Dinoroseobacter shibae DFL 12 = DSM 16493: one gene and its partner. The protein of the gene in region 2 interacts with the protein of the main gene of each other region in a pairwise test. Links are inferred from orthologs where the notes say so. Each region holds a gene or a part of one and is shown on either strand. Other genes may lie near its edges. The genes, in order: mtgA and DSHI_RS12575.

Evidence for each region.
Region 1: the proteins of DSHI_RS12575 (region 2) and mtgA interact in binary tests that used the Escherichia coli proteins (3 or more experiments, as listed by UniProt). The link is inferred for Dinoroseobacter shibae DFL 12 = DSM 16493 from one-to-one orthologs.

Annotation. Positions count from the first base shown.
Region 1 is NC_009952.1:3,468,166-3,476,415, forward strand. Bases 3,250-6,052 are described here. They hold mtgA (monofunctional biosynthetic peptidoglycan transglycosylase), read right to left. Parts: upstream 5,113-6,052; coding sequence 4,387-5,112; downstream 3,250-4,386. Other genes in these bases: queG (tRNA epoxyqueuosine(34) reductase QueG), read right to left, coding at 3,250-3,674; fzlA (FtsZ-binding protein FzlA), read right to left, coding at 3,671-4,336; DSHI_RS16775 (patatin-like phospholipase family protein), read right to left, coding at 5,187-5,990; rlmN (dual-specificity RNA methyltransferase RlmN), read right to left, coding at 5,990-6,052. Also shown: DSHI_RS16740 (HupE/UreJ family protein), read right to left, coding at 1-391; DSHI_RS16745 (DUF4198 domain-containing protein), read left to right, coding at 390-1,193; DSHI_RS16750 (DMT family transporter), read right to left, coding at 1,197-2,138; DSHI_RS16755 (hypothetical protein), read right to left, coding at 2,167-2,349; more of queG, read right to left, coding at 2,640-3,249; more of rlmN, read right to left, coding at 6,053-7,174; DSHI_RS16785 (hypothetical protein), read left to right, coding at 7,357-8,034; DSHI_RS16790 (dimethylsulfonioproprionate lyase family protein), read right to left, coding at 8,031-8,250. UniProt on the Escherichia coli protein: Peptidoglycan polymerase that catalyzes glycan chain elongation from lipid-linked precursors. May play a role in peptidoglycan assembly during cell division in collaboration with other cell division proteins.
Region 2 is NC_009952.1:2,622,030-2,626,864, forward strand. The notes cover bases 1,836-4,835. They hold DSHI_RS12575 (peptidoglycan D,D-transpeptidase FtsI family protein), read right to left. Parts: upstream 4,233-4,835; coding sequence 2,439-4,232; downstream 1,836-2,438. Other genes in these bases: DSHI_RS12570 (UDP-N-acetylmuramoyl-L-alanyl-D-glutamate--2,6-diaminopimelate ligase), read right to left, coding at 1,836-2,421; ftsL (cell division protein FtsL), read right to left, coding at 4,229-4,585; rsmH (16S rRNA (cytosine(1402)-N(4))-methyltransferase RsmH), read right to left, coding at 4,582-4,835. Also shown: DSHI_RS12565 (UDP-N-acetylmuramoyl-tripeptide--D-alanyl-D-alanine ligase), read right to left, coding at 1-943; more of DSHI_RS12570, read right to left, coding at 940-1,835. UniProt on the Escherichia coli protein: Essential cell division protein that catalyzes cross-linking of the peptidoglycan cell wall at the division septum. Required for localization of FtsN.

The DNA of each region.
Region 1 (8,250 bases), 850 kb from region 2 along the record:
CCAGCTCCGGCTCGTCGGCGATCCGCACCTGGCGCAGCACCCAATCGAGCCGCGCGCCGTCCACCTCGGCGATAAAACCGCGGGCGACCTCGGGCCAGGCCGCGCGCAGGGCCGCGGCCATCTCGTCCGGCGGCAGGGCGCGCAGGGCGTCATAGACCTCGGCCTCTGGGGCCTCGTCGGTATCCTCGATCCCCGTGACGTCGATCCCGGCCACCAGCGCCTCGGCGGTCAGTTGCACCACCACCTCGGCCCGGTCCGGCCCGATGATCACATCGGCGACCGCCGGGCGGATTTCATGGGCCCCGGCCTGCGCGGCCCGGAGCAGCGCCATTGACACCAGCATCCAGCAGGCCACCCTGAGCCGCACCCAGCCCCGAAGGTTCCGTTCCATGCGTGCTCTTGCCCCTCTGACACTCGTTCTGTCGCTCACATCGCAGGCGCAGGCCCATGAGTTCTGGATCTCGCCCCAGACGTATCAGGTGGCCCCGGGCGGCGAAATCATCGCCGAGTTGCGCGTGGGTGAAAAGCTCAAAGGCGCGGGCTTTCCCTACATCCCGACCCGCACCGCCCGGTTCGAGATCCTGCAGGGCGACACCCGCCTCGACCCGCAAGCACGAATCGGCGACCGCCCGGCGCTGCAACGGGTGGTGGAGACGCCGGGTCTGGCCATCGTGGTCCATGAAACCGCCGACACCTTCCTCAAGTACCCCAGCTGGGAGAAGTTCGAGGCCTTCACCAGCCAGAAGGATTTCGCCTGGGCGCAGGACATGCACCGCGACCGCGGCCTGCCCGAGCACGGCTTTAGCGAGGTCTATCGCCGCTATGGCAAGGCGCTCGTGGCCGTGGGCGACGGGGCGGGCGCGGATCGGCCCATCGGGCTCGATACCGAGATCGTGGCGCTGGCGAACCCTTACACGGACGACCTGTCGGGCGGTTTGCCCGTGCGGGTACTGCATTTCGGGGCCCCGCGCAGCGACGTGCAGGTAACGCTTTTCGCCCGGGGCGCGGATGGCACCGTCTCCACCTCCCTGCACCGCACGGACGGGGCCGGGGTGGCGGTGCTGCCCATGATGGCGGGGACGGAATACCTGGTGGATTCGGTGATCCTGGAACCGCTGGAGCCCGCGGCCGAGGGCGATCCGGTCTGGTACACGCTCTGGGCGTCGCTGACCTTCCGCACGCCAAACGAGTGATCCCTATTCCGGCCGGACCGGCCGCGCCGCGCCCCGGGCGAGCGCCAGTTGCCGCTCCCGCCAGATGATCGCCCCGCCGGAGGCCATGACGATCGCCGCGCCCGCGAGCATCGGCACCGTGGGCACCTCGCTGAAGATGAAATACCCGATCAGCAGCGCCAGCAGCATCGAGGCATAGTCGAAGGGCGCGACCACCGAGGCGGGCGCGAACCGATAGGCCGAGGTCAGCAGGATCTGCCCCGTCCCACCGCACAGCCCCGCCATGACCAGAAGCGCCGCGACCTCGACACTGGGCCAGACCCAGCCGAAGGGCAGGGTCAGCAACGACATCACGGTGGAGGTGATCGTGAACCAGAAGACGATCGCACTCGTGCTTTCGGTGGCGACCATCTTGCGGATGAACACATGGGCCAGCGCCGCCAGCCCCGCCGACAGCAGGCAAAAGAGCGCGCCGAGGGCCGCGCGATCCGCGCTGAGATCTGCAAACCCGCCGAGCCGCGGCGACAGCACCACGATCACCCCGGCCAGCCCCACCAGCACCGCGGTGGTGCGAAAAAGCCGGATCCGCTCCCCCAGCATCAGGGCTGCCAGAACCACCACGAAGATCGGCTGGGCAAAGCGAAGCGCCGTGGCCTCGGGCAAGGGCAGAAGCCCCAGACCCGCAAACCCGAACGCCATGGCGCTGGTGCCGACCAGCCCGCGCCAGACATGGGAAACCGGCCGATGCGCCTTCAGCCCGGTGCGCAACTGGCCGCGCAGGGCCAGCCACCCGAACAGGATGGGAAAGGCGAAGAAAGAGCGGAAAAACACCGCCTGACCGGGCGGGACGGTTTCGGACGTGGCCTTCACCAGGGAGGCCATCACCATGAACGCCGTGACGGCGCCAAGTTTCAAAAGGATACCGCGCACCGGTGACATGCCCAGCGCGGTATCCGATTTTCCCATGCTTGCCTAGATCAGGCCGCGTCAGGGATCAGACCTCGATCCCCCGGTCGATCCGGAGATATTTCTGCACGAAGGTCCCTTTGACCGGCCGCGTGCGCTGGTGCAGGGCCAGGGTATTGGGGTGCCGGCCCAGGCGGCGCTCCTGCGCCAGGTAGCGCACCGCACGCATGGGCGCCTCGGCGGCGCGTTGGGTATCCACGATATGCTTCATGAAGTCCTCCTTCCATGATCGGACACGCAATCTAACACGCGAATCGCCAAATCCATAGGGTTTCCGCCTTGAGCTGTTCGGGCGGGCCATGCCCGCGCGGGCGGTGCGCAGGCCGAACGCCGCAAACATGCTCAGGTTTCCCATTGATTTCAGCATCTTTGGATTGATCGACCCATGCCCCTTGTGCCCTTTCTCGCCCTTGCCCCTGCCGGTCTCTGATACCGTCGCCATGATCGCGATGAAGGCCCGGGCATCGCCTGCGGTCTGTTGGGCACCTCGCTGGCCCGGACCTAGCCGCCCAGCCGCGCCACCGCCCAGCGCGCCGCATCCGCGACGGCGGGGTCCGGGTCGTCGCAGAGCGCCTGCACCGCCGGGCGCAGGGCAGGCGTGGCGGAATTGCCGATGGCGTAGCAGACATTGCGCACGAACCGGTCCCGCCCGATCCGCTTGATCGGCGAGCCTGAGAACCGCGCGCGGAACCCCGCGTCGTCCAGCGCGGCCAACTCCGCAAGCGCAGGCAGGGTCAGGTCATCGCGGGCGTGATACTTCGCCTCCCGCGCCTCAGCCGCGAACTTGTTCCAGGGACAGACCGCGAGGCAATCGTCGCAGCCATAGATCCGGTTGCCCAACCCCGGGCGCAGCGCCTCGTCCACCGGCCCCTTGTGCTCGATCGTCAGGTAGGAAATGCAGCGCCGCGCATCGAGTTGATAGGGGGCCGGAAAGGCGTCCGTCGGGCAGATGTCCAGGCACGCCCGGCACGACCCGCAATGGTCAACTTCGGCGGCGTCCTTCGGCAGATCGACCGTGGTAAACAGCGCCCCCAGGAACACCCAGTTCCCGAACCCGCGCCCCAGAAGGTTCGTATGCTTGCCCTGCCAACCCAACCCCGCCGCCTGCGCCAGGGGCTTTTCCATCACCGGGGCGGTGTCCACGAACACCTTGATCTCGCCCCCCGCCTCGGCCAGAAGCCACCGGCCCAGCGCCTTGAGCTTCTTCTTCAGAACATCGTGGTAATCCCGGTGCCGGGCATAGACGCTGATCAGCCCCCGATCCCGCGCCGCCAGATCCGCCAGCGGGTCGCTGTCCGGCGCGTAGCTCTCGGCCAGCATCACCACCGACCGCGCCTCGGGCCAGAGGCTCGCGGGATCGCCGCGCCAATGCATCCGCTCGGCCATCCAACCCATCTGCCCATGGCGTCCGGCCTCGACGAAGGCCGCCAACCGCCCAGCCGCCTCGGGGATCGCATCCGGCGCACAGATCCCGGCCCCGACAAATCCCAGCCGTGCCGCCTCGGCCTTCAGGTTCGACGCGAGGCCCTCATTCAAAAATCCAGGTCCGCGTAATGGGGCGGCTGGATGAAGCCGGGGATCTGGTCGGCGAGGATCGACCGGAAGGCCGGGCGCGACTTGATCTTGGCATACCAGTCCTTCACCGCCGCGTTCCGGTTCCAGTCGATATCCCGGATGTAATCGAGGCACGAGAAATGCGCCGCCGCCGTGAAATCCGCGATGGTCATCGCATCGCCCGCCAGCCAGCGCCGCTGCTCCAGCAGCCAACCCATGTAGTCGATATGGTACTTGATCTTCTGCGCCCCGGTCTTGATCGCCCGGCTTTCGGGGTAGCCCTGGCCCATGATCTTCTTGTTCACCCGCTCATAGAGCAGGTTCTTCGTCACCTCGTTGTGGAACTTGTCGTCGAACCACATCACCAGCCGCCGCGCCTCGAACCGGTCCTGCGGCGTGCCGGGCAGGAGCGCCGGGGTCGGGTGCAGCTCTTCAAGGTACTCGACGATCGCGTGGCTCTCGGTCAGATGGGTGCCACCCATCTTGAGAACCGGCACCTTGCCCGCCGGGTTGCGACGCAGGAAATCCGCCGACGGTTCCCAGTATTTCTCGTCGACCAGCTCCACTTCGATCTTCTTCTCGGCCAGAACCAGCCGCACCTTGCGGCAGAACGGGGACAACGGAACGTGATAGAGGCGATTCATGGGCGGGCTCGATCCTGTTTGGTCCTTTGTGCCTTGGGTGCGGGGCGGCTTCAATCCTCGAAACAGGCCGACCGCCCATCCCGGCGGATCGTCTCCGCCCCGTCAGCCACGCTGGCGGCCCGGCGTTGCAGGCCCGGGCCCGGCGATCTGGCCGAGCGCGCCTTGGGATTGGGCAGCACCACCGCCAGCGCCGCGGCCTGCCGCAAGCTGACATCGCCCGCCGCAGTCCCGAAGTAATGGGGCGCCGCGGCCCCGACCCCGAACACGCCCGCGTCGAACTCCGCCACGTTGAGATAGACCTCCAGGATGCGGCGCTTGGGCCAGGTCGCCTCCATCACCGGGGTGATCAGCGCCTCCAGCGCCTTGCGCGGCCAGGACCGGCCGTGCCACAAAAACACGTTCTTGACGACCTGCTGGCTGAGGGTGGAGGCCCCGCGATTGCCCCCCGCCTCGATCGCATCGCGGATCGCGGCCATGTCGAAACCCCAGTGGCGGCAGAAATTGGCGTCCTCCGCCGCAACCACCGCCCGGGCCAGATCGGGCGCAATCCGCTCCATCGGCACCCAGTCCTGCTGCACCGCACCAAGGCGGGCGCGCTCGGCCAGAATGTAGGGCGTGGTCGGCGGATCGATCCAGCGATAGGCGACGATCCACGCAAGGCCCAGGCCCACCACCCCCAGCACCCCGCGCAGCACCCATAGCCGCAGACGCGCCCGCCACGACGGCGCAGCGGCCTTCCTGCGGGGTTTGGCCTTGGCTCTGGTCTTTCTGGGCACTGCTCTGTCCGCTTGTGTCACGGGTTGGGGCGCAGCTTACACCGGGCCAGCGCGCCGGGCCAGCGCGGGCGCGCTCACGCGGTCTCCAAAATCGCAGCCATCTCGCGCTTGACCGCCTCGCGCGTCGGGGCGGCCACCTCGAAAATCTCTTCGGCCTTCATCACGTCGAACACGCTGTAGCGGTTCGAACCGGGCTGGATCAGCACTTCGGGCGGGTCCTTGGCCAGCTTGGCGTCCAGCAGCGCCTGCATCATGATCCGCATCGCGCCGGTGGCCACGTCCAGCGGGCCCGGCGGTGTGTCATGCGGCTCCGGCGGCTCCGAGGCCACGTCGATCGCTACCCGCACCAGCCCCTCGGGCAGGCAGTCATAGGGCAGGTTGTTGAGCACCCCGCCATCGATGAAATACCGCCCGTCCAGTTCCATCGGCGCAAAGGCCCCCGGGATCGCCGCCGACGCCGCCAGACGCGGGCGCAGCGCGCCCTCGGTAAAGGCGACGCTTTCGCGCGACACGAGATCCGTCGCCACCACGGTCAGGGGGATCGGCAGGTCCTCCAACCGCTCCGGCAGGCCATGGGGCAGCACCGTCTCGACCGCCGCCAGGGGCGGCACGGGGCTGAAAATGCCCACGCCCGCAGCCTGCCGCGCGGCCCAGAAGGTCCGCACCGAGGCAAAGGGCGCCTCCACCATGTCGAGGATATGGGCCCGCATCTCGGCCCCGGTCATGCCATTGGCATAGGCCGCGCCGATCATTGCCCCCACGGAGGTGCCCGCAATCGCCACGGGCCGCGCGCCCAGCTCGTCCAGCGCCTCCAGCGCCACGATATGCCCGAACCCTGCCGCCCCACCGCCGCTGAGCGCCAGACCGAACCCGGCCATTATCCCAGCCCGGTTTCGGCGGCGATCTGCGCGCGGGACTTGCGCGCGCGCTCGGTCGCGGATTTCAACTGCCCGCAGGCGGCCATGATATCCTCGCCCCGAGGGGTGCGGATCGGGCTGGCATACCCGGCCTTGTAGATGATGTCGGCAAACGCCCGGATGCGGTTGTTCGAGGACCGCTCATAAGGCGCGCCGGGCCACTCGTTGAACGGGATCAGGTTGATCTTGGCCGGAATGCCCTTGATCAGCTCGACCAGCCGCCGCGCATCCTCGTCACTGTCATTGACGCCCTTGAGCATGACGTATTCGAACGTGATCCGCTCGGAATTGCTGGCCTTGGGATAGTCCCGCAGCGCGTCGAGCAGGGTGGCAATGTTCCAGCGCTTGTTGATCGGGACCAGCTTGTCGCGCACCTCGTCCGTGGTCGCATGGAACGACACCGCCAGCATGCAGCCGATCTCTTCGGCGGTCCGGGCGATTTCGGGCACCACGCCCGAGGTCGAGAGCGTGATCCGCCGACGGCTCAGGCTGATGCCCTCGGGGTCCATGGCGATCTTCATCGCGTCGCGCACTGCCTCGAAATTGTAAAGCGGCTCACCCATCCCCATCAGGACGATATTGGACAAAAGCCGGGTCTCGTTCTTGGGGTTCCGCCCCGGCAGGGGCCACTCGCCCAGATCGTCGCGCGCGATCATGATCTGGCCGACGATCTCGCCCGCGGTCAGGTTGCGCACCAGTTTTTGCGTGCCCGTGTGGCAGAACGAACAGGTCAGGGTGCAGCCCACCTGGGACGAGACACACAGCGTGCCGCGATCCTCCTCGGGGATATAGACGACCTCCACCTCGTGCCCGCCCGCGATCCGCACCAGGTACTTGCGCGTCCCGTCCTCCGAGACATGGCGGCTGACGACCTCCGGCACGGCGATCTCGAACTGATCGGCCAGCAGGGCGCGGTAGGGCTTGGCGAGGTTCGTCATGTCGTTGAAATCGCGCACGCCGCGTTCATAAAGCCATTGCCAGATCTGATTGACCCGCATCTTGACCTGCTTTTCGGGCGTGCCCGCCGCTGCCAGCGCCTCGGCCAGTTCGGGCCGGGTCAGGCCCACGAGATTGCGCTTGCCCCCCTCCGGCAGCTTGCGCGGAAAGGTGACGACATCCTGCGTGATCGGCGACGTGGCGGACATGGGCATGCTCGATAAACTTGGGAAAGCCCGGGACATATAGCACGCACCCCGGCTTGAAAACACCCTTTGGCGTCCCGGCACGGCCGTTAACCAATCCAGGACAATTCCATGGCATTTTCCATGAATTCTGCGCAAATGCTACAGAATCTCCGGACTGCCCCCATGCCAAGAAAGTATCGAGTATGTTGAGACCTGTTCTTTCAGCCTGTGCGCTGACCTTCCTCGCCTCCGCCGCCTCCGCCGCCGTCCTCGACTTCGAGACAGGGTTTTCCGGCAACAAGACCGCCATCACCGGCACCGAGTTCCAGGCCAGCTCCGGCGTGAGCTTCTCCAGCCCCAATGGCCTCTACATCGTCAAGGTGGGCGGCAAGACAGACGGCTTCGTGCCCTTCGACAGGCCGAACCCGGCGGACGCCTTCGGCGACTATTTCCTGACCTCGGATTTCGGCACCGTGACCGCCCTGACCATCGATTTCGCCGAGGCGGTGCTGGCCACCTCCTTCGACGTGGCCGATATCGACGGGCGCGGCAACAACCTCGAGGTCTTTACCTTCATCGCGCGGGACGCCACCGGCAATGCCCTCGCCACGCAGACCGTGACCGGCCAGGACGCCAATGCCGGCAACCGGGCCGTGACCCGGATCGGGTTCAGCGGCCTGGGCAGCCTGATTTCGCAAATCGAGATCACGGGCACCACCTTCGGGGGCACCCGCAAGATCGGCATCGCCTTCGACAACTTCAACACCACCGTGAACACCCTGCAAGAGCCGTCGCCCGTGCCGCTGCCCGCCGGTGCGCCGCTCGCCCTGCTGGGACTCGGCGCGCTCGGCCTGCTGCGCGCCCGCCGCAAGGCCGCCTAGACCCCCGCGCCCCGCGCCCGCCGCGGGGCGGTCAGCTTCATGTCCGGTGTGGCCAGACGCTCCGCCGGACCGGCCCAGGCATAGGCCAACAGGCACGGGTCGCGATCGCCAGTCGTGATCCGATGCTCGTGGCCGGACGTGTTCAAGATCAGCGATCCGGGCGCAAAGACCGCCGCGTTGTTCTCCGACCAGGCGCCGGAGACCGAGGTATAGCTT
Region 2 (4,835 bases):
GCGCCCAGGCCCCCAGCGCCATCAAGGCGCGCGCCGGGTCCGCGCCCACGCCCGCGACGCAGGCCAGAACGCCCAGCGCGGTCTCCAGGAAATGGGTGCCGGGGGTGGCGATCTTCAACGCCATCTCCGCACCAGAAAGCTGCGCCCGCGCCACCGCCGCCGTCCCGACCGCCTGCACATCGCTCAGCCGGTGGGTATTGCCCGCGCCCGTGCCGAAGCTCTCGATCCGCGCCCCGGCGTCCTCGGCGGCGGCGCGCAGGATCGGGGTCTGCGGCAGGTCGCCGGGGATCACGGCCAGCCCGTCCGGCTCCAGCCCTTCGAAAATGCTCGCCTTCTCGACTGCGATCGCCTCCAGCGAGCCCAGCGCCTCCAGATGCGCGGCGGCGATGGTCGTGATCAGCGCCGCATGAGGCCGGGCCATGCGGGCCAGCGGCGCGATCTCGCCGGGATGGTTCATGCCGATCTCGATCACGGCGACCTCGGTGCCCGCGGGCATCCGCGCCAGGGTCAGGGGCACGCCCCAATGGTTGTTGAAACTGCGCTCGGCGGCATGGGCCCGACCCTGGCTGGCAAGGGCCGCGCGCATCATCTCCTTGGCGGAGGTCTTGCCGACCGAGCCGGTGATGGCGATCACCCGGGCCTCGGTCCGCGCCCGCCCGGCCCGGCCCAACGCCTCCAGCGCGGTCTGCACATCGGGCACCAGCAACAGGGGCGCGTCCTCGGCCACACCCTCCGGAATGCGGGAGACCAGCGCGGCGCCCGCCCCGGCCGCCAGCGCCTGGGCCACGAAATCATGCCCGTCCCGGGCCGCGGTCAGTGCCACGAACAAATCGCCGGGCGCGAGTTCGCGGGTGTCGATGGACACGCCGGTGACCGCCCAGTCGCCCCGCGCCTGCCCGCCCGTGGCCGCAGCCGCCTCGGCGGCGGTCCACAGCGCGCTCATGCCAGCCGCCCTTCGAGCGCCGCGACCGCCACGCTGGCCTGTTCCGCGTCGTCGAACGGGTAGACCACGTCGCCCACCGTCTGCCCCGTCTCGTGCCCCTTGCCCGCGATCAGCAGAACGTCACCCGGCTCCAGCGCGTCGACCCCGCGCAGGATCGCCTCCGCCCGGTCCGGCACATCCGTGGCCTCGGGACAGCCCGCCCGCACCTGCGCCCGGATCAGCGCGGGGTCTTCGGAGCGGGGATTGTCATCGGTCACGAAGACCACATCCGCCGCCGCCGCCGCGGCCGCGCCCATCAGGGGGCGCTTGCCCGAATCCCGGTCGCCGCCCGCGCCGAACACCACCACCAGACGGCCCAGCACATGGGGGCGGAGCGCGCGCAACGCCGTTTTCAGCGCATCGGGCGTATGGGCATAGTCCACGAAGACCGTCGCGCCGTTCTCGCGACGCGCGACCTTCTGCATCCGGCCGCGCACCGTGGCCAGCCGCGGCAGGAGCGGTACGAGATCCCCGACCTGCGCGCCCGTGGCCATGACGAGCCCCATAGCCACCAGCACGTTGGAGGCCTGGAATCCGCCCACGAGGTTGAGCCGCGCCTGGTGCGCCACGCCCTTCCATGTGAACCGCATCTCCTGCCCGTCGGCATCGAAGCGCTGCGCGGTCAGCCGCAGCATGGCGTCCTTGTGCGTGCCCACGGTCAGCAACTCGGCCCCCGCCCCATGGGCAATCGCCATCATGTCCGCGCCTTTCGGGTCGTCGAGGTTGATCACCGCCATGCCCTGATCGGCCAGCACCCGCGAAAACAGACCCGCCTTGGCGGCAAAATACGCCTCGAACGTCTCGTGATAGTCCAGGTGATCCTGGCTGAAATTGGTGAACCCCGCCGCCACCAGCCGCACGCCATCCAGCCGCCGCTGGTCGAGTCCGTGGGACGACGCCTCCATCGCCGCGTGGGTGATGCCTTGCGCGGCCATCTCGGCCAGCGCCGCATGCAGGGTCAGGGGATCGGGCGTGGTATGGGCGAGATCGGCGGAAAAATCCCCCTCGATCCCCGTGGTGCCGATATTGGCCGCCGCGTGGCCCAGCCCCTGCCAGAGCTGCCGGGTGAAGCTCGCCACGGACGTCTTGCCATTGGTCCCCGTCACGCCGACCATGGTCGCGGGCTGCGCGCCGTACCACAGGGCGGCCGCGGCGGAAAACGCCTGGCGCGGGTCTTCGGCCACGATCAGGGTGACCTCGGCGCCGTCGAGCACATCGCGCGCGATCCGCGCGCCCTCCGCATCGGTCAGGATCGCCCCCGCCCCCATGCGCAACGCATACTGGATGAATTCCGCCCCGTGCACCCGGCTGCCGGGCAGGCCGGCGAACAAGTAGCCCTCCTTGACCTGCCGACTGTCCAGCGCAAGCCCCGTCACCGGGCGCCCGCGTTCCGCGAAGCCCAGCTCCGCCAGCGATTTCGGCCCGTAGCCTACGCTCATGTCCCCGTGCTCCCTGCTCAGTCGCTCACCAGCGTTATCTCAGGATCCCCGAGATATTCAACGGTGGGCCGCAATCCCAGAAGCGGCAGGATGCGCCGGGTGATCTCGGCCGAGACCGGCACGGCGGTCCAGCCCGCGGTGCGGCGCGGCTCCTCGCCTGAGGTCTCCACCGGCTCGTCCAGGGTCACGACCAGCACGTATTCCGGATCGTCCGCGGGAAAGACCGAAGCAAAGGTGGCGATCACCTTGTCGTCGTAATATCCGCCGCCCGCCGCGCGGGGCTTGTCAGCTGTGCCGGTCTTGCCGCCGATGGCATAGCCCTCGATGCGCCCAAAGCTCGCCGTGCCCCGCTCGACCACCGCGTGCAGCATCTCCCGCGAGATCCGCGAGGTCCGCTCCGACACCACGCGCGGCCCCTTCACCGGCGCGTCCTGACGCAGCAGCGTCGGCGTCACCTTCGTCCCGCCATTGAGGAGCGAGGCATAGCCTGCCGCCAGGTGCAGCGGCGAGGTCGAGATGCCGTGGCCATAGCTGATGGTCATGGTGTGGATGTCGGACCAGTTCGACGGCCAGAGCGGGACGGCCCCCGGCGCCTCGATCATTTCCACCGGGGTGGGCGCGAGAAAGCCCAGCTGTTCGAGGAAATCCTTCTGCCGCGCCCCGCCGATCTGCAGCGCCAGCCGCGCCGTGCCGACGTTGGAGCTTTTGACGATCACGTCCGTCACGCTCAGTTCGGGCCCGTAATTGCGGAAATCCCGGATCCGGAACCGGCCCCAGGTCATCGGGCTGGTGGTGTCGAGCATGGTTTCGGGGCTCACCAGGCCCAGTTCCAGCGCCTGCGCGGTGGTGAAGATCTTGAACGACGAGCCCAGCTCGTAGACCCCCTGCACCGCCCGGTTGAAGAGCGGGCTGTCCCCCTGGTCGCCCTGGGTCAGGGGCCGGGGGCGGGAGTTGGGGTCGAAATCCGGCAAGGACGCCTTGGCGATGATCTCGCCCGTATGCACATCCATCAAAACCGCCGCGGCCCCCTTGGCATTCATCAGCCGCATGCCCGAGGCCAGCACATCCTCCACCACCGCCTGCACGGTCAGGTCGATCGACAGCGCCAGCGGGGTCGAGGCCGTGGCGGGATCGCTCAGCCGCGCGTTGAAGGCCTTCTCGACCCCCGCGACACCGATCAGTTCGGCCGATTGCACCCCCTCGCGCCCGAAACCAGTACCACCCAGGATATGCGCCGCCAGGGCGCCGTTGGGGTAAAGCCGCATCTCGCGTGGCCCGAACTGCAGCCCCGGATCGCCGATATCATGGACCGCCTGCATCTGCTCCGGCGAGATTCGGCGCTTGAGCCAGAGGAACTTGCGCTCGCCGGTGAACCAGTCTCGCATCCGCGCCTCGTCGAGGTCCGGGAAGATCCGCGCCAGCTCCGCCGCGGAGCGTTCCGGTTCGGTCATCAGGGGTGGCTGGGCATAGAGCGAATGGCTCACCAGGTTGGTGGCCAGCACGCGGCCCTCCCGGTCGACGATATCGGCCCGCGCGGCATCGATGCGCGCGTCGCTCACGGCGGCCACGGGCTCGGCCACGGGCTCCGAGGCGATGGCCCACATCCGAACGCCCACAAGGCCGAACACCAGCAGGCAAACACAGGCCGCCAGCAGCAGCCGCTGCTCGGCCATCACCCGCCAGTCGTCGCGCAGCGCTTCGTGACGACGCCGGATGTTCTCGCGCTCGATCAGGTCGGGATTGCCGCCGGTCTGGCGAGCATGCAGGATCCGGGCCAGCGGCCGCAGCGGGGTGCGCAGACGGTTGCTCATGGCCGCCGTCCCACGTTCTGCTCACTCACCTCGATGGTGTCGATCAACGCCCCCTCCAGCGAGGGCGGTCGCGGATAGGCCACCTGCTCCACCAGGCCGAAATGCCCGGGCGTGAGCGGCAGAAGCTCCAGGTCCTCGAAATTGAGCTTCACCAGGTCGGCCAACCGATCCGGCCGGTTCAGATAGGCCCACTCCGCGCGCTGCACCGCCAGCGCCTCGCGGGTATCGCCGATCTGCGCCTGCACCGCGCTGAGGCGTTTCAGCGCCTGCTGGGTCTCGAAATTCTCTTGATAGGCCCAGTAGGCCAAACCGACCACCGAGCCGATTGCGAGGGTATAAAGCAGCGTCCTCATGGTGTCTCCGTCAGGGTGTAGAGATGCGGCAGGCCAAGGGCCGCGCGATCAGCCGGCATCGCCGGCGCGGCCGTGCGCCGCCCGATGCGCAGCCGGGCCGACCGGGCGCGCGGGTTGGCGGCGACCTCGGCTTCCGTGGGCGCGATGGCCTTGCGCGGCTCCAGCCTGAAGCGGGCGGGCGTGTCTTCGGTCTCGGGCGCATAGCGGTTGGCACGCCCGGCGCCGCCACTGGCCTGGGTGAAAAACCGCT